DNA from 4 places in the Chryseobacterium sp. FR054 genome. Region 4 is predicted to be linked to each of the others. Evidence: riboswitches for the same ligand, from Rfam matches in the RefSeq annotation. Region 4 holds a riboswitch; each other region holds the start of a gene.
What was found. A riboswitch is a leader RNA that binds a small molecule or an ion and turns the genes downstream of it on or off. The one in region 4 is predicted to bind cobalamin.
Positions count from the first base shown of each region.

Region 1 (4,674 bases), on a different contig from region 4:
GCTGATTGTAATTGTATTTCCTGAGACTTTCCCTTCAGCTGTTTTTTGTCCTGTTGCTGTATAAATTTCATAGGATGCTTTATCTGAGGATAATCCTTCGATATTCAGAATGTCGGAAGCAGGATTAGGATAAATACCCAGTTCATTTAATTTTATATTTTCATTCACAGACAGGGAGGGATTGGCCAGGTTTATTCCGTAATCTTCCACTTCTCCGTAAGTGAATGTTCCGCAGGCATCTGAAGGCTGTGCCTGGCTCACCATCACCCTCATTGTGACTCCGCATTGTGTAACAGCGGCCAAAGAAGGAACCGCAAATGAAGAAACAGCGGGAGTTGAAGAGTTGGCAGACTGTGTCATCACTCTTTCGGAGGCTTCAAAAATTCCGTTGGCATTAAAATCGATCCAGGCTGTTATATATACTGTATTTTGAGGAGCTGCCCAACCCAGGGTTACTGCCAGGGTATTGACAGGGCTTCCAACGGACAGCTGTACTCTTCTTGACGGATCATTCCGGTAATCGGTATATCCGGAAGGTCCCGAAGAACTGTTCATCTGGGGTACTCCTCCGTAAGGAATTACCGTCACATTTGAGATATGCATAATGCCTGAATCCGTAGATCCGGAAGAACAGTAATTAAGTCCTGTATAAAAAAATACAGAAGCTGAAAAAGGGGCATTTCCATCTGCAACCTGAACCTCATAAGCCGTGCAGGGAGAAAGAGAGGTAATCTGATAAGCAGTAGCTCCGGAAGTAATTACTGCCATTATCCAGGCGGGACTACCTACCGGCCTGAATCTCACATTATAACTGGTTGCGCCGGGAACCGGGTCCCAGGTGATATCCGCAGAGGTTATTCCGATATTGGAAACCATAACATTCACCGGTGTTTTGAAGTTGCTTACGGAAATCGTTTTCCCGGTAATTTCTGCTGCCTGAAGCCACATCGTTCCTGCACAGAGCAGGAGCATAAAAAGTAGTTTTTTTCTCATAGTTAATGGTTATTACATTTTCGTCCTAAAATTAAACCAAAAAAATCGGATATTTTTATATTTTCTAAAGTAAAGATTCTATATTTATGATCTATACAGACACTTTTCCTGTATTTTCAAAAATATGATTAAAAACATCAGGGTTCTCCGGATCTTTTATCAGAAACTACTTGTTCCGGCAGTGTTATTTTCTCTGTTGGTTTCTTTTTTAAGTGGATTCAGTATGGGAAATTTCGGGTTATGTTTTCTATTAATTCTTCCCCTGCTTCATTTTTTCATCTATGAAATAAGGCTGAAAGGTGAATATTTTTTTTATGCCAATTTTGGATTTTCAAGACTGTTTCTTTGGGTCTTTACCCTATCGTTAAGTGTAATGGTAAAAATCGTATCCGGTTTATGAAAAAGCTTCATGCAGACAGTATTACCCAATCTTTCGGAACCAGGAAAATTCTTCAGGACGTTTTTATAAGTTGCGAAACCGGAAGAATCTCAGGAATTCTGGGACCTTCAGGCGGAGGAAAATCTACTCTGCTTCAGATCATCTTCGGAACGGTAAAAGGCGACACCCAGTTTATCAGATATAATGATATTGTTCTTAAAACCCTGTCCGACCGGAAAAACAGAATTGCATATCTGCCTCAGCGTACGTCCTTCCTTCCGAAAAGCATTAAAATCAGAAATTTAATCCCATTGTTCTGTGACGAAGAAAACAGGGAAAAACTTTATCATCTTGACCTGATAAAACCGTTTTTAGATGAAAAGACCAGGCATCTTTCAGGAGGAGAAAAAAGAATCGTGGAAACTCTTATGATTCTGTACTCCGACGCGGATTTTATTTTACTGGATGAACCTTTCAGCGGGGTTTCCCCTAAATTATGTGATGAAATGGAAAGCATTATCAAAGGGCAGGCCGCCGGTAAAGGTATTATTATTTCCGATCACAACTATGAGCCTGTCTTCCGGATGGCAGATGATGTTTATCTTCTTTCCCGGACTTATTTAAGAAAGATCAACGATTTTGAAGAACTGAGGCGATTTAATTATCTTCCGAAAAGTTTTTAATTTATATATTTGAAGGTCAAAAAAAAATTATCATGATTTCCGTAAACAAGACATTATATCTATCCGCTTTCAGTATTTTCTCTTTATTGGCATCCGTTAAAGGGCAGAATAAAGTTCCTTTCGGTGTTGTAAAAGCTGAGGAAGGGTATGCCAATGTACGGGTACACAAGGAGGATTACAGAAAAATCGTCGATAAGATCCGTATGCGTAAAGGGGACGTTTTTGTTTATGTAAAACCTGCACCGGGAGAAACGGAATGGATATGGATAAAATATCCTGAAAAACAGGACGATGATAAACCTTTTGTAAGATATGAAACACTTGACAAAGAAGGAATGGTAAACAAAGGACGTATTTCTTTTATCGACCAGCTTCCCCAGTTTACCCCTTCCAAATCTAAAAACGGGAAATCCTTAATTTTTACAGACAACAGTAATCCTAAAATTCCTACGTCCCAAAGAACCAAAGTGGTGATTGATGTATATCCTTCCAATGCCAGCTACCGTAAACAGGAAAAAGATGCTGACGGAAAAATTATAACCATAGACAAAGTAAAACCGTGGGGCATCAAGGGTGAACTTCCTGAGGGGTTGATGGAGATCAAGTCAATCAGGGTACAGCAGCCGGGAAGAGGCTCTGTCTTTGTTCGTGAAGCTATTAAAAATATGTTTCAGCCCACCATGGATTTCAACAATATCGGGGTAACGGCTCTTGATAATGACCACATCTATCTTTATATGATCAACGGTTCCGGTGAAAACAGGTACACTACCCTTTGGACCATCAAGGAAGGAAGGGTAATGAGCCAGATCATTTATAATAATCCGGAATAATTGCTGTTCTTTTCTGTATTATCCTTATTTTTGCACTCGAAAAAGTTTTGCACTTATTCATCATAGAAAGTGGTTCTGCTTAACGCAGATTAAAAGGGAACCGTGTGAAAATCACGGACTGTCGCGCAACTGTAAGTAACTGAAGTCTTTATCAAAAGATCCACTGTGCAGGGCACGGGAAGGAGATAAAAGATGTTACAAGTCAGGAGACCTGCCTTTTCTTTAAACAAAAAACTTTCGCGATTTGAAGTTTATTGATCCGATGAATTGTTTCAGGAATTCCTATGGTTCCTGTTATTGTTCTGTTGTTTTAATTGATTTCATTTCGCTTTAATTAATAATGATATATGACAACAGAAGAAAGAATTGAAGCATCCGAAACCAGAATTTTCAAAGCGGTTTTCCCCAATACTACGAATCATTATGATACTCTTTTCGGAGGGACAGCCATGCAGCTGATGGATGAGGTAGCTTTTATTACAGCAACCCGTTTTGCCCGTAAAAGAGTGGTAACGGTAAGCAGCGACAAGATCGACTTTAAAAAACCGATCCCCGCCGGAACGATTGTAGAACTGATCGGAAAAGTTTCCTATGTAGGAAAAACCAGTATGAAAGTAAATGTTGAAATCTATACGGAACAGATGTATTCTTATGAAAGGGAAAGAGCTATTGTTGGGGATTTCACTTTTGTAGCGATTGATGAATTCAAGAAACCGATCCGTATTCTATAAACGCATTCCATTGCCATAATTATTCAAGATAGGTGTAGGACTCTTTGATGAGCTCTTCGGGGTATCCGTACATTTTCAAAATTCTTATGGCATTTGGTTTTTGATTGATTCCCCGGTTCAGCTGATAAGTAAACTGCAGTTTATCTTCCTGTATTTCTTCCGAAAAATAGTACAGGGCATAATTATTTCTTTCCAGAAAATTGGCTATTTCCAGATCATGGGTGGTAATGCAGATTAAGTTCCGTTCAGAGTTCATGGCTTTTAAAACAGCTTTACTTATGGCAATTCTCTCTTTGGTACCCGTACCTTTAAAAATTTCATCAATCAGGATCAGATTAAAACCGTCTTTTTCATTAAAGAAATCTTTGATTCTTAATACTTCTTCCAGATAATAACTTTTGTTTTCATTAATGTCGTCTTTAATTGAAATTGAGGTTAAGATCTTCATGAAAGGAGCTTCATAAGCGTCTGCAAAGCAAAATCCGAATAGCTGGGCCATCAATGCATTGACAGCCAGGCTTCTCATAAAGGTTGTTTTTCCGGACATATTCGATCCCGTAAGAACAATACCGGAATCTGAAATATGCAGATCATTTTTCACACATCCATCAATCAGAGGGTGATAGATTCTTTCTACCTTTATCTCTTTCTTTTCACTGAAAACCGGTTTGCAAACCGTATATTGATGCTTAATTTCAGAAAGGGTCACAGCAGTATCGATTTTACCGATATATTCATAAATTTTCAGCAGATTGTCTTTGGAAGCATTCAGAATGTTTACATTCCTGCTGAATCCGAAAATCTCCAGATTGAAGGTGATTCTGACAATTTCCAGCAATAACCAGAAAACAATCAGAAACTCATTTTTCGCCAATTGTTGTGCTGCATTTGCCGACCATATGGCCCGCACCAATCTTTTGAGATCAATTGTCTTATATTCTTCCGCCAGAGCCTTTGTTTTGCTTATATTTTTCGCTACTATAACGGCAGTATATAATCTGGAAATAATGGCATTGTAATATTCCACGTAGCTTTTATTGGCATAATGAAAATAA
Region 1 is NZ_JBXDSA010000002.1:731,401-736,074, reverse strand. Features, by position in the region: gene AC106S_RS10700 (GEVED domain-containing protein) at 1-993, opposite strand, end outside; gene AC106S_RS10695 (ATP-binding cassette domain-containing protein) at 1,390-2,055, shown strand; gene AC106S_RS10690 (hypothetical protein) at 2,088-2,888, shown strand; cobalamin riboswitch at 2,942-3,121, shown strand; gene AC106S_RS10685 (acyl-CoA thioesterase) at 3,236-3,619, shown strand; gene AC106S_RS10680 (MutS-related protein) at 3,639-4,674, opposite strand, start outside.
Region 1: linked by a shared signal. The riboswitch ahead of AC106S_RS10685 (acyl-CoA thioesterase) and the one ahead of AC106S_RS06350 (T9SS type A sorting domain-containing protein) in region 4 are both predicted to bind cobalamin.

Region 2 (4,674 bases), 120 kb from region 4:
AATACATACACATCGGTGACATTACCCAGCGGTTCTTCAATTCTATATTTCTGAATTTTATTGGTGTATACAGCATTTTAAACTTTTGAATTTCAGGTTCAATGATCTGATGAACAAAAATATTGCCCACCTGATTAAAAAGAACTAATTTTAGCCCCCCTTTTTTAGTCCTACAATATATGAAAAAAGACATACAGATCAGTTACGAGTATTTTAAAAACAGCAGTGAACTGAGCGATATTGAAAAAAAACTATTCGAAAGAGCCAAAGAAGCCCGCGAAAATGCCTATGCCCCCTACTCCCAGTTTCTGGTAGGATGTTCTGTCCTGCTTGAAAACGGAGAGATCTATTCCGGCAACAACCAGGAGAACGCTGCTTTTCCGTCCGGGCTGTGTGCTGAAAGAACGGCTCTTTTCTGGGTAGCCGCCAACTTTCCGGATGTGAAGATTAAAAAGATCTTTGTAGTGGGCGGACCTAAGGAATTTCATGAGAAAAATCCTCCGATCCCGCCATGCGGAGCCTGCCGCCAGAGCTTAATAGAATTTGAGACCAAGCAGAACGAGAATATCGACCTTTATTTTTCAAGTATGAATGAGGAGGTTTACAAGGTACATGCGATTAAAGATCTGCTTCCCTTCTATTTTGATTCATCGTTTTTATAAATGGAAGATATATTGCTTTTTGCCACGAATAAAATATCTGTGTCCGTGGCAATAAAGCTTTTTTAATCACAACAGTTTTTTACGTCTCATCTGAAAGTTTAAAGTTTTGCTTATAGAAATTCACTTAAATTCTTGGTAAAGAATCTACCTAATCCATGAAAATTTTATGCTCGCTGATCTGGCAGATTAAGCAGATTTTTACAGCATCGTTATTCAAAACCTTCATAAATATTGTTCCCGCAAATCTCACAGATAACACAGATCTTTTTCTGGAAAATCTGTGGAAAACTCAAATTTCATCAATATGATAACTGTATTTTTTGGAACGCAAAGTTTGATGCACAGGCAATTTTGAAGAAAGTAAAGTTCAGAATCAACTCCGTTGATCCGATGAAGCGATGGATTAGCCTTCGGCTGTCTTAAATCTTAAAGCAATCGATCACTGTTCAGGAAAACTGCTGAAAATCTTTGAATTTTTTTGTGTCTTAAAAGCTGTATCATAATTAAAGTCCTTACGCCCTTGCTTTAAACCGACAAAAAATCTGCATCATCTGCTCTGTCTGCGAGGAAAAACATACCCATAAAAATCTGTGAAATTCGTGTATTCTGCGAGAAATTCAATATTTGATTGTAAAATGGATGAAAATATTTGATCTTCTTACACCATAAAACATGATAATAATTCAATTTATCAGGAGATTACTTTAAACCAACAAAAAATTTACGTAATCCATAGAGTTTGACAGAATCCCTCCTGTTCTACCCATTTATCGTTTCATCTTTCTGTCCTGTTGTCTAATACATTTAAAAACTTATCTTTGCAAAAATTTTGGTTTCCAGTCTATTGGAAATAATAGGGAATTGGGTGAAAATCCCAAACTGTCCCCGCAACTGTAAATCGTAATAAGAGATTCTGCAAAAAACCACTGTTTATACGGGAAGGTGCAGAACGCGAAAGTCAGGAGACCTGCCAGAATACTAACTAAAAATGACTTGCTTCCGGAGGAGAAGTAAAATTAGTATGGATATAAAAAGATCTTTATTACTGCTTTGTTCGTCATACGGCAGCTTTCTTTTGGGACAGGAGAAGGCCATTGATACCATTTATATATTCGATAACCAGATGAGCAGGGTGAAACAGTTTCACTACGTCAATACGATTACTCCAAAGGATATTGAGAAAAATTCGACGAATCTTTCCGAGCTTTTACGTTTTCAGTCGCAGATTTATATGAAGGAAAACGGCCGTGGTGCTGTTTCTTCACCTTCATTCCGGGGAACGAGTGCCGGACATACGGCTTTTGTATGGAACGGCATCAATATCAATTCTGTATTTTTAGGGCAGGGAGATGTGAATAATATTCCGCTTTATGGCTATGATGAACTTGAAATAAAAGCAGGGGGAGGAAGCGTGCAGTACGGAAGCTCGGCCATCGGCGGCAGTATTCACCTGAATAATAATCTGGAATTCAACAGAGGATTCGGGGCCTCGCTGTATTCTGAGGCAGCTTCATTCGGAACGTATAATAATTTTGCCAAAGCTTCTTACAGCAATGAAAAATTCAGCTTTAAAGCATCCGGAAGCTATGTTATCAGTGAAAATGATTATAAGGTTCCTGAGTTTGTCGTGGGAAGTTCTCCTTATAATAACCTCAACGGAAAGTATTATAATACGACTTTCAATATCGGGGCTTCTTATAAGATTGCAGACCGTCAGACGATTTCATGGCAAAACCAGATCTTTGATGCATCCCAGCACTATCCTATTTTTGAACCTAACGGGAATAAGACCAAATACAATGCCCAGACTTTGAGGAGCCTGATCTCCTGGGACGTAAATACAACGAATCTTTCCAACAGTTTAAAGGCTGCCTATACGGAGGATAATTTCCAGTATTTCGGGGATATCAGCCGTCCGAAAACGAGCGGTGCGGAAGGAAAGAATTATATTTTCAGGAATGATTTCAATTACTTCATTACTCCTAAGATCAACGTCAATGCGATCGGTGAATTCCAGGTCAACAAAGGGGAAGGCTATGAATCGGGACTCGGTAATATCAGCCGTAATGTAGGAGCCATAGCGGGTCTTATCAGGTATTTTGCTACAAAGGATCTCCGTTTTGAAGCCGGTGTCAAGCAGAATTTCATCGAGGATATTTCTTCTCCGCTCCTGTATTCTTTTTCAGGGAAATGGAATGCTTTGAAATGGTACCATACCGGGGTAAGCTTTTCCAGAAACTTCAGGTTTCCTTCTTTTAATGATCTTTACTGGCAGCCGGGCGGGAACCGTGATCTTAAGCCGGAAACTTCCATCAATATCGATATGAATCATGAGTTCGTCCTGGGTGACTTTAAAATTATGCTGAGTCCTTATTATATGGATATTAAGGATTATATCAGCTGGTTACCCACTCCTTACGGATACTGGGGAGCTTTCAATACCTATAAAGTTGAATCCTATGGTCTGGAAACCCAGGCTTCATTCTATAAAAACTGGGGCAAACACGCACTAAAGCTGAATGCGGGCTATACTTATTCGCGATCGGAAAACAAGGAAACCCGGAAGCAGATGATGTATGTTCCTTTCCACAAAGCCAACGGAACGGCAGAATATCAGTACGGTTTTCTTAAAGTGTATGTTCAGGGTCTTTTCAACGGTCTTACTTACACGACTACGGATGAAAACAAAGCGATGTCGCTTGATCCTTATTTTATCTTAAATACCGGTGTTTCTGCAACGCTTCTGAAGAAGTATACTTTAGGAGTCAAGATCAATAACCTGACTGATACTGTTTATCAGACGGTGTACTATTATCCCATGCCTAAAAGGAATTACAGTATTTACGCAACCATTAATTTTTAAAACTGAAATATATTATGAAATTACACAGACTTTTATCTCTTCTTTTTGCTTTCGTACTCCTTTCAGGAATTTATTCGTGTAGCAGCGACAATGATGAGCCGGAAGAATACTATGGAAACGGTTTCCTGATTGCCAATGAAGGTAAATTTCAGTCTCCTACGGCAGAAGTAACTTTCCTGAGCTCTGATCTGAACATTCAGAAGAACAACATTTTCTCTTCCAGCAATGGCGGGACCATACTTGGTGATGTACTGCAGACCATTGCCTTCAATGGTGATAATGCTTATCTTCTCCTGAATAACTCCAACAGGATACAGGTCGTTAACCGTGCTAATTTTAAAATAAAGGGAGAAATTAAAGCAGAACTTGCTGCTCCCCGTTATATGGCTTTTGCCAATAACAGCATTTATGTAACCAATGATAAGTTCGGAGGCGAGAAATATGTAAGTGTTTATAAGCTATCGGATAACTCTTTCATCAAAAAAATCCCGGTTACCGGTGCTGCTGAAAGAATTGTAGAAGCAGGAAATAAGATTTTTGTACAGAATGCTTCATACGGATACGGAAACAAGATCACTTACATCAATACTTTCACAAATGAGGTACAGGATGTAATTGAACTTCCTAACGGAGACATCACAAAGATGATCGCCGACAACCAAAATGTGTATGCTATTGCTGCCGGTACTGCGGATTCTTACATTTATCAGATCTCCAATACAGGATCTGTGGTAAAAACCACTACTTTAACGGGTATTGCGAATGCCAAGAATCTGGAAATCTCTAACGGCAGGTTTTATTTCAGCTCAGGAACTAAAGTTTACGCGATGGATATGGCAGCTACCACAGCTCCTGCTTCACCGCTGTTTACTGTTGCAAGCAGCGCAGATCCTTATTCTGATCTTTACGGATTCAGCGTGATCAATGATAAGATTTTCACTTCCGATTCCAATGGATTTACAGCGGGCAGTAAGATCGTTATTTACTCTGCTGTTTCAGGAACAATTATTAAGACATTAACCGCCGGACTGGGTTCTAACGCGGTGTATTGGAATTAAGAAAATAATACTCCGGTATTACTATAAATTTTTATTTTTTTTCATCATTTGTGTTTTTTTTCCGGCCGCTTCTCCGAAGCGGCCGGATTTT
Region 2 is NZ_JBXDSA010000001.1:1,510,959-1,515,632, forward strand. Features, by position in the region: gene namA (NADPH dehydrogenase NamA) at 1-76, opposite strand, end outside; gene cdd (cytidine deaminase) at 180-662, shown strand; cobalamin riboswitch at 1,476-1,651, shown strand; gene AC106S_RS06915 (TonB-dependent receptor plug domain-containing protein) at 1,684-3,525, shown strand; gene AC106S_RS06920 (YncE family protein) at 3,540-4,583, shown strand.
Region 2: linked by a shared signal. The riboswitch ahead of AC106S_RS06915 (TonB-dependent receptor plug domain-containing protein) and the one ahead of AC106S_RS06350 (T9SS type A sorting domain-containing protein) in region 4 are both predicted to bind cobalamin.

Region 3 (4,674 bases), on a different contig from region 4:
GATGCCGGAAGCCATTGCCAAACTGAAAGCAGATCCGAAATATAAAAAGCTTTTTGCAGCGGCCTACGGAGATGAAAATATCACAGGAGAAAGAGTACTGAAAGCCTTGTCTCAGTTTATGGCAAGCCTGATCTCCGCAGATTCAAAATATGACAGATTCAGGCAGGGAAAAGAAAAACTGACTGTGGAAGAATCTCAGGGAATGACCCTTTTTCAGCAGAAATGCGCTTCCTGCCACAGCGGAGAATTATTTACCGATGAGAGTTTCAGGAATACAGGAATGTATTATAATTCGCAGTTTAAAGATCCCGGGCGTTACCGGGTAACCCTTGATCAGAACGACTGGATGAAGTTCCGGGTGCCGGGCCTTAGAAATATAGAATATACTGCACCTTATATGCACGACGGAAGATTCTATACGCTGGAAGCGGTTCTCAATTTCTATTCCGATGGAGTGGAAGACCATCCTAACCTGGATCCGAAACTGAAACAGAACGGGCATACCGGAATTGCGATGAACATTCAGGATAAGCAGTTGATTATCGCTTTTCTGAAAACGCTTTCCGATAAAAACTTTATTTCTAATCCCCAATTTGCAGAATAATGAACAGGAAAAAAATAATGGTAATAATAGGAATGGCTTTATCTGCAGGATTTCATGCTAAAACGGTTAAAGACAGCATGGAGGTATCCGGTGATTTTAGCAGAATATCGCTTGATGACTGTGATGCCTGCGGCTGTGCGGCCGGAAATGGTTCGTCAGGTTTCGAATCATTGCTGAATCCCCAGTTTATCGGCATTAAATATTTTGCCCAGCATTATAAGGCAAAAGAAAATTTGTTTGTGAAAGATCTTACACAGGACCAGTATTTCAATACCCTTCAGCTGTGGGGAAAAATTCCTCTGACGAAAAAACTGAGTGTGTACGCCAGTCTGCCCTTTCATTTTCACGAAAAGAAAACCTGGCAGGGAGACATCCGCATCAATGGAATCGGGGATCTGAATCTGATGGGAATTTATCAGATCATTAATTCGAAAGATAATGCCCATCAGCTGAATGGTGGCCTGGGGATAAAAATTCCTCTGGGAAAATTTGATGAAAAAGGAATTTCCGGGGTTAATCCGAGTTTTCAGCTCGGAACAGGCAGCTGGGACTATCAGGCAGCTTTAAATTATAAATTCCAGAAGAATAAACTGGCAGTGCTTATCAATACGGACTATACAGTGAAAACTGAAAACAAAAAACATTATCGTTTCGGGAATCAATGGAATTATGCAGCAACAGGATTTTACCGGATCACAGGAACTGATAAAACCATATTTTCTGCCAAAGCCGGGCTTCAGGGCGAGGTGTATGATACCAACAGGCAGTACGGAGAAACATTGCCCCGTACATCAGGAAGTGCTTTGTATGGCAAGCTGGGCTTTGAAGCATCTTATAAAAAGTTCAGTCTCGGAAGTGAGATCATGCTGCCTGCTTATACTGAGCTGGCAGGAGGAGATATTGAGGCAAAATCACGTTTCAGTATTTTTCTGAATATCGGAATCTGATGAATAAATGATCCCCGATCAGAAAATACTTTTTTTAATAAACCTTACAAATGCTTTTCTCGTTTGTAAGGTTTTTCTTTTGCAGGGAACATAGCTTGTGAAATGTTTTTATCCTGCTGAGAATCATTTTGTTATTTCAGATTTTGAATATGTCAGGAATTGTTTATCTTTGCCGGAATCTGGTGAGCCGTAAAAAGCGCTTAAAAGGGAATCCGGTGAAAATCCGGGACAGACCCGCTGCTGTAAGCTCCACACCAAAGTTTCTGAAGAATATATCCACTGTTTTTTTAATGGGAAGGATTTCAGAAACGGAGTAAGTCAGAAGACCTGCCAGAAGATGAACGTTTGACGCTTTCGTGGAATAAAGCTTAGGACAACAATGATTCTGTGCAGTGAATGCTGTGCTTTGTCGTTGCTTTCTTATATCCGTTAGCGTCATCATTATTCTGAATGAGCTAATGGTGACAAAACTTACTGCTTCTCTGTTTCAAAAGGGAGCTGTCGCAATTTTTGTGACGGCCTCTCATCTTGTATTCTCACAGTCTAAGGACAGCATCCGGGAGAAAACGATTCTTCCTGTCCGGATTTATAAAAAAGATTTTAAAGAAATTCTTCCCGCACAGATTCTTTCAGGCGAACAGCTGGAAAGGCTGAACAGCCAGTCGGTAGCGGATGCCCTGAGATATTTTTCCGGTGTTCAGATCAAGGATTACGGCGGAATGGGAGGTTTGAAAACTGTTAATATCCGGAGCATGGGAAGCCAGCATGTCGGTGTTTTCTATGACGGCATTCAGCTTGGAAATGCCCAGAACGGAGTGGTGGATCTGGGGAAATTTTCCCTAGATGATATAGAATCAATCTCTTTGTACAACGGTCAGAAAAGTGAGATCTTTCAGCCTGCAAAAGATTTCGGGTCTTCAGGATCTATTTATCTTCAGCCTAAAACTCCTGTATTTAAAGGAAATCAGAAAACCAATGTAACGGTCAGGCTTAAATTTGGGTCCATCAGCCTGTTTAATCCTTCGTTCCGCCTGGAGCAGAAGATTTCAGACCGGGTGGCAGCAAGCTTCAGTTCGGAGTTTGTGCAGAGCAGAGGATTGTACAAGTATAAATACCAAAAGAAAAATGCTGACGGCTCTGTTGCCAATGATACGATTGCCAGAAGATATGATTCCTATATTCAGGCTAAACGTCTTGAAACAGGTTTTAACGGAATTATTAATAACGGGAGCTGGAATGTACGCGGTTACGGATATATTTCAGACCGGGGAATTCCCACTGCTGTCGTGAATAATGATTTCGGGCCTAAAGGACAGCAGATGCTGGATGAAAACTATTTTATTCAGGCCAGTTTCAGAAAAAAGCTGTTTCCGAAGTTTGAAACCCAGGTGAAAGCCAAATTTGCCTACGATTATTCCAGGTTCCTGGATACGGTCAATGTATCAACAACAGCCCTGCGCATTGATAATACCTATATCCAGAGAGAACTTTACTTTTCTTCGTCCAATATCTATTCGATTACCAAAGACTGGGATGTAAGTGCAGGTTTGGACTTCCAGTATAATAACCTGAATGCCAGTCTCAGGGATTTTTCATTTCCTACACGATATACCTCACTGCTGGCTTTTGCCACGACCTATCAGTGGAGAAGGTTTAAATTCCTGGGAAGTGTACTTGGAACGTTTGTCCATGAAAATGTGGAGAAAAATGCAAAATCTCCCGATAAAACAGAATGGACCCCCTCTGCATTTCTGAGCTATCAGCCCTCTGATTCAAAAGATTTTACCATAAGAGCCTTTTATAAAAGGATTTTCAGGATGCCAACTTTCAATGATCTGTATTACACCATGATCGGAAATGTGATGCTGAAACCTGAATTTACCAATCAGTATGACGTGGGTTTTACCTACCATAAACTTTATGATCATGAATTTTTTAAAGGAATTTATGTGAAAGCGGACGGATATTATAATGAAGTGGAAAATAAAATCATCGCAGTTCCTACCACCAATCTGTTCCGGTGGATGATGACGAATCTCGGAGAAGTAAGGATTGTGGGAGCAGATGTCAATGTTCAGGCTGAATTTGATATCAATAAGGTGAAACTGAAACCTCTGGTAAGCTATACCTATCAGAGAGCAGGAGATTATACCGATAAAAAAGAAGATTATTACGGAGACCAGATCTCTTATGTGCCCTGGCATGCCCTGACTTTTACCATGATGGCGGATTATAAAGACTGGAGTTTCAATTACAGTTTCATGTATACCGGAGAACGTTATGATGCACAGCTGAATAACATCCGTGCCAATTATCTTCAGCCGTGGTATACCCATGATTTATCGGTTCAGAAAAAATTCAACTGGCATGCCCATCAGATCAAAGCCGGTTTTGAGGTCAATAACGTCCTCAATCAATATTATGACGTGGTAAGGAATTATCCGATGCCCGGAAGAAATTTTAAACTCATTGTAAGCTTTACATTATGAAAAAACTAAACTTTTACCTTCTGGCTCTTGCCTTTCTCTGTCTGTTCTCATGCCGGACGGACGATTACGTTGTTCCCTCGGAAAAAGAAGAGGTAAGCACCGGAGAAGATACAGCCATCAAAGGTTTTTACCTTCTGAATGAAGGAAATATGGGAAGTAACAAATGTACCCTTGATTACTTCGATTATGCTACGGGAACCTATCACCGGAATATCTACGGAGAGATCAATCCGAATGTGGTGAAAGAACTCGGGGATGTAGGAAATGACATCATGATCTACGGAAGTAAAATGTATGTAGTGGTGAATGTTTCCAATAAAATTGAAGTGCTGGATGCCAAATCAGCGAAACGTATCAAGACCATACAGCTTCAGAACTGCCGGTATATGAAGTTTAAGGGAGGAAAGGTGTATGCCAGCAGCTATGCAGGTCCTGTTGAATTAAATCCCAATTCGCCACCCGGAAAAGTAGTGGAAATTGATACAACTTCACTGGCTATTGAAAGACAGGTGGTGGTAGGTTATCAGCCCGAAGAAATGGAGATTATCGGAGATAAGCTTTATGTAGCCAATTCCGGAGGTTATATGTTCCCGAATTATGACAGAACAGTTTCTGTGATTGATCTTAACAGTTT
Region 3 is NZ_JBXDSA010000006.1:141,146-145,819, reverse strand. Features, by position in the region: gene AC106S_RS21485 (cytochrome-c peroxidase) at 1-604, shown strand, start outside; gene AC106S_RS21480 (transporter) at 622-1,551, shown strand; cobalamin riboswitch at 1,715-1,900, shown strand; gene AC106S_RS21475 (TonB-dependent receptor) at 2,010-4,040, shown strand; gene AC106S_RS21470 (YncE family protein) at 4,037-4,674, shown strand, end outside.
Region 3: linked by a shared signal. The riboswitch ahead of AC106S_RS21475 (TonB-dependent receptor) and the one ahead of AC106S_RS06350 (T9SS type A sorting domain-containing protein) in region 4 are both predicted to bind cobalamin.

Region 4 (4,674 bases):
GAACGGACCCAATTGAATTGATTATGATTAACCAGATCAAACGATGCAAAAAACAGCAGATAACATCTGTGAAATTTGTGTGATCCGTAGGAAAAATAACCATAACATCCATTTCTACTGAGCTTAACCAACATACATCAACAAAAACGGCGGAATCTTCGATTCCGCCGTTTTCTTTAAAAAAATCTAATTATTGAATATCGACTATATACATAGTTCCCTTATCTACTTTCCCGGTTTTAGGAAGGATCTTGGCTTTCGGATTTCCGTTTCCGTCATCTAAGATTCCAAAATCGTCATCATTGAAAACAGCCAGTTTATTATTTCCAAGATAAACGATTCCTTCAAACTTATCATGTTCATAGCCCAGCTTGGCCACCAGGTCTGCGGCTAATGTTTTGGACACCGGTTTTATTCCGGCGGTGGTAATTTCGTTCCATGTACACTGTTCCAGGGCTTTATTATTGATCTTCATTCCGTCCACAGCGGCCACATCAGGTCCGGTTACGTCAGAAGCATCTGCCAGGCTGATCCTGTATACTTTTTTCACGCCGCCCTGCGAACCGAAGTTTCCGTCTCTTTCAATAACCAGGAATTCCGTGTTGCTGATCGCGGTTATATCGCAGACAGAATCTGAAGTTCCGCCATCCTGTTTATATAAAAACTGTTTTGTTTTTCCTGTGGCAATATCGAATGTAACAATCCTCGTTAAAGTGGTATTGGTAGCCAAAGCCTTTGTAGGAACATACATCATTGACTGGATGGTTCCTACGAGCGTTTTTCCGTCCGGAGTGATGCAGAGCCCTTCCATTCCCCTGTTGGCTCTTCTTTTGGCTAAAACAGCAGGCAGCTTTCTCGGTCCTGTATTAACGCCTATCGGGCTGATTCTTTCCATTTCCACTCCTTCAGCACTGTAATGTACGATATGCGGACCATACTCATCAGATACCCAGAAGGTACCGTCAGCTGCTGCAACAAGGCTCTCGCTGTCCAGTCCGTAATTATCCGTTCCTAAAACATTTCCGTTTACATCATAAGCGGTTTCGCCTGTACTTCCCATTCCTGCGGGATTTGGAAGCCCTGTGATGGGCTGGCCGGAAGGATTTTTAAGTTTAATATATTTAATGACCTCGATATTTCCTTCAGTATTGATCTTAAAATGCATAATGGTCGGCGTGAAATCCGGAGCCGGAAATTTTTTCCCGTTCAGATAGTCGGTATTGGGACCGCGGTCTGTAATGACATAGAATTCACCTTTTCTGCCTGGGTGGGCGGCTGCTCCGGAGCCAAAACCTCCGTTAATCACATCTACCCCATTTACCGTTGCCAGTTTGGAAAAAGGAAATTCCTGAGGAAGTCTGGAATAATTAATATCCTGGCCGCTTACATGGTCATCATCTTTACATGATGCCATAGCAATAAGCGCCAAAGCAGAGATCAGCAGTTTTTTCATGTTTACTTTTATGGCAGCGAAAATAGATAATGATTGTAAACTGATCTTGAATACAAGAATAAGTATATTTTAACAATCAAGGTTTAAGGTTAATTTATTTTAAACACAAAAAATATCAGGATAAAACATCATATTCCGGAATTCTTTATCGAATTAAAAAAGTCATAAGACCGAAAATGACCTGATCTTTAAACAAAATTTAAAAAATCAGAATAATTCACAAAATGACATCAAAAATTTAGATATTATATTTGTAGCGGTTTAAGGCTGAACCATTGTTCATTAAAAGGGAACCAAGTGAGAAGAATATTCAATTCTTGGGCTGTACCCGCAACTGTAAGCTGTTTAAACAGGAGTATACTGTGCCACTGGATCAAAAATCCGGGAAGGCGTATTCCTGATGCGAGCCAGGAGACCTGCCTTATTCCATATTCATCAGAAACAGAGTATCTGAAGTCATTCATTTCTTTTTTTCTGAAGGAAAGTTTCGGGAATAAAACTTTTAATTTAATGATATCATGAAAAAAATCTACTTTTTTTTCCTGCTGCTTTGTATGCAGCTCCTGTCGGCCCAGTTCACCGAAAACGACATTAAATTCTGGGTAGGAACCGGTTCTAAAAAAGCCTACCTCATTGCTGATTTCAATGATGACGACAATCCTTCTTCCTATGCCTGGGGATACCGTTTTGATTCGGATGATCTTACCATGGAAGACCTCATCACCGCTATTGCCGCCGCAGAGCCTAAAATGGAAGTGGAAATTCCCTCCGGATTCCTTTACAGCCTGAACTATAACCACCACGTACCCAGCCTGGATGATTACTGGTCTACATGGTCAGGACCGTCTGCCGAAAATATGACGCTTAATAACGGGGTAAACGGAGATCCGCTCGTGAACGGAAAATGGTACGGAGTTTCTTTTGGATATGGATTTACTGATAATACCCCTCCACTTTCCCATCCCTCATCTCCGGTAGCCGCTTACAGTTCTGCCTGGTATAATGCATCGCAGATTACCCATTGGATCGGTACGGGAAGTAATTCAAGCCTTGTGGTTATCGATTTCGGAACCAACAGTCCAAACGGTTCTGCCCATTCATTTGTTTTCGGAATCCGCTATAACGGAAGCATTACCGCAGAACAGGCCCTCCAGCAAATTCAGGCCCAAGCTTCCTATTTCAATTTCGCTTCCAACGGAGGGCAGATTGCTTCTTTATCTTTAAACAGTCATTCAGGAACATCTTCCGGAAATAATGCATGGAAGCTTTTCAAAGGAAAAGATCTTTCATCATGGAGAAGTCAGGCTTCTTTGTCACAGACTCAGTTAAACAATAATGAATGGCTGGGTTTAAGCTTTGGACAAAGATTACCGTTTACGCCTACCGAAGCATCACTTGAAGTTTTAGGGGTTTCTGATATCCGGAAGAAAGCATTCAGAGTTTATCCTAACCCTGCCAGTGATTTCATTCATATAGAAACAGCTGAAAATATTATCGAAGTAAATATTTATGGAGTTTCAGGACAGAAAGTCCTTACTTCAAAAGCTACAAAAATCGATATTCAGTCTTTACAGTCCGGTATTTATCTGATGGAAATTAAAACTTCAAAAAATACAGCGGTTCATAAGTTGATTAAAAAATAATGCATATTGTGGGATATTTTATCCTCACAGATCGGGGAGGTTACACAGATTCTTTTAAAATTATAATGATAAAAAGTATATGAGTGCGATTAGATAAAAACCTAACAGGTCTCGGAGACCTGCTAGGTTTAAAAGCAGCACAAACATTAAAAAATCAACATAAAGACAAAAAAACGCACCGGGCTGGTGCGTTTTTTATCATCCTTATAAGGAAAAATTATTTTTTCTCTGTTGATCTCTGTAAAACCTCGTCTACCATTCCGTAGCCTTTAGCCTCTTCAGAAGTCATCCAGTAATCTCTGTCGGAAGATTTCTCTACCCATTCGTAGGTTTGCCCTGAATGGTGAGCGATGATTTCATAAAGCTCCTGCTTCAGTTTCAGCATCTCTCTAAGGTTGATTTCCATATCCGAAGCAACTCCCTGAGCACCTCCTGAAGGCTGGTGGATCATTACTCTTGAATGCTTAAGTGCGGAGCGTTTTCCTTTTTCTCCGGCAACAAGAAGAACAGCTCCCATTGAAGCAGCCATTCCTGTACAGATGGTTGCTACATCAGGCTTGATGATCTGCATGGTATCATAGATTCCTAACCCTGCATACACGCTTCCGCCCGGCGAGTTGATATAAATCTGGATATCTTTTGAAGGATCTGCACTTTCAAGGAATAAAAGCTGTGCCGTTACGATGTTGGCCACCTGATCATCAATCCCTGTTCCCAGGAAAATGATTCTGTCCATCATCAGACGTGAAAATACGTCCATCTGAGCAACGTTTAATCTTCTTTCCTCCATGATGTACGGTGTAAGATTGGTTGGACCATACATTCCCATATACTGATCGGTAACCAGACCGTTATTTCCTAAATGTTTTACAGAGAAATCTCTGAATTCTTTTTTAATGTCCATATTTCTATTATGTATTATTATACTATTTTTTCAAAGTTTAAATTACAACTTTTATTCCTAAAATTTTATAGGACTTTTTGTCACAGAATGTCAATTCTATATTCTAAAATCCGAAGTCCTGCTATTTTCTTCTGTTTCCGTAAATTCCTTTGATCGGGGAATACTCTATAATTTCACTTAATTTCATGGAAGCCTGTTTCAGTAACGTGATCTTTTTGATGAGCTCAAAATATTTTGTTTCATCCGTACTGTTGAACCGGTCAAGCTCATTGGCCGTTTGTTTTATTAAATAATCAATATACCTGTATTTATGAAGCAGGACATCACCTCTTACCTGGTCAGCAATTTTGTCGCCGTAATTGGGAGGATAAATATTCCTGGAGGCCCAGTTTTCAAGATCATCCAGGGGCATCAGCGCATCTACAACTTTAGAGGTGATCTCTTCATCCATAAAGGATACAAAAAAGTTTCCGCTCCTCAGCTCATCTTTCTGAATACCTTCCCTTACCTGATTGATGATCAATTCATTACTTTTTACCAGAAACTCATACTGTTCGTCTTCAAAATGATGGAGAATTTCTTCAATCACCGTGATCTGATATTCATCATTTTTATCATCTCTTCTTTTTAAAACAACATCTCCGAACATCAGCATATGATCTACCAGTTTATTC
Region 4 is NZ_JBXDSA010000001.1:1,393,560-1,398,233, forward strand. Features, by position in the region: gene AC106S_RS06345 (esterase-like activity of phytase family protein) at 191-1,453, opposite strand; cobalamin riboswitch at 1,701-1,891, shown strand; gene AC106S_RS06350 (T9SS type A sorting domain-containing protein) at 1,972-3,096, shown strand; gene clpP (ATP-dependent Clp endopeptidase proteolytic subunit ClpP) at 3,314-4,000, opposite strand; gene dnaG (DNA primase) at 4,122-4,674, opposite strand, start outside.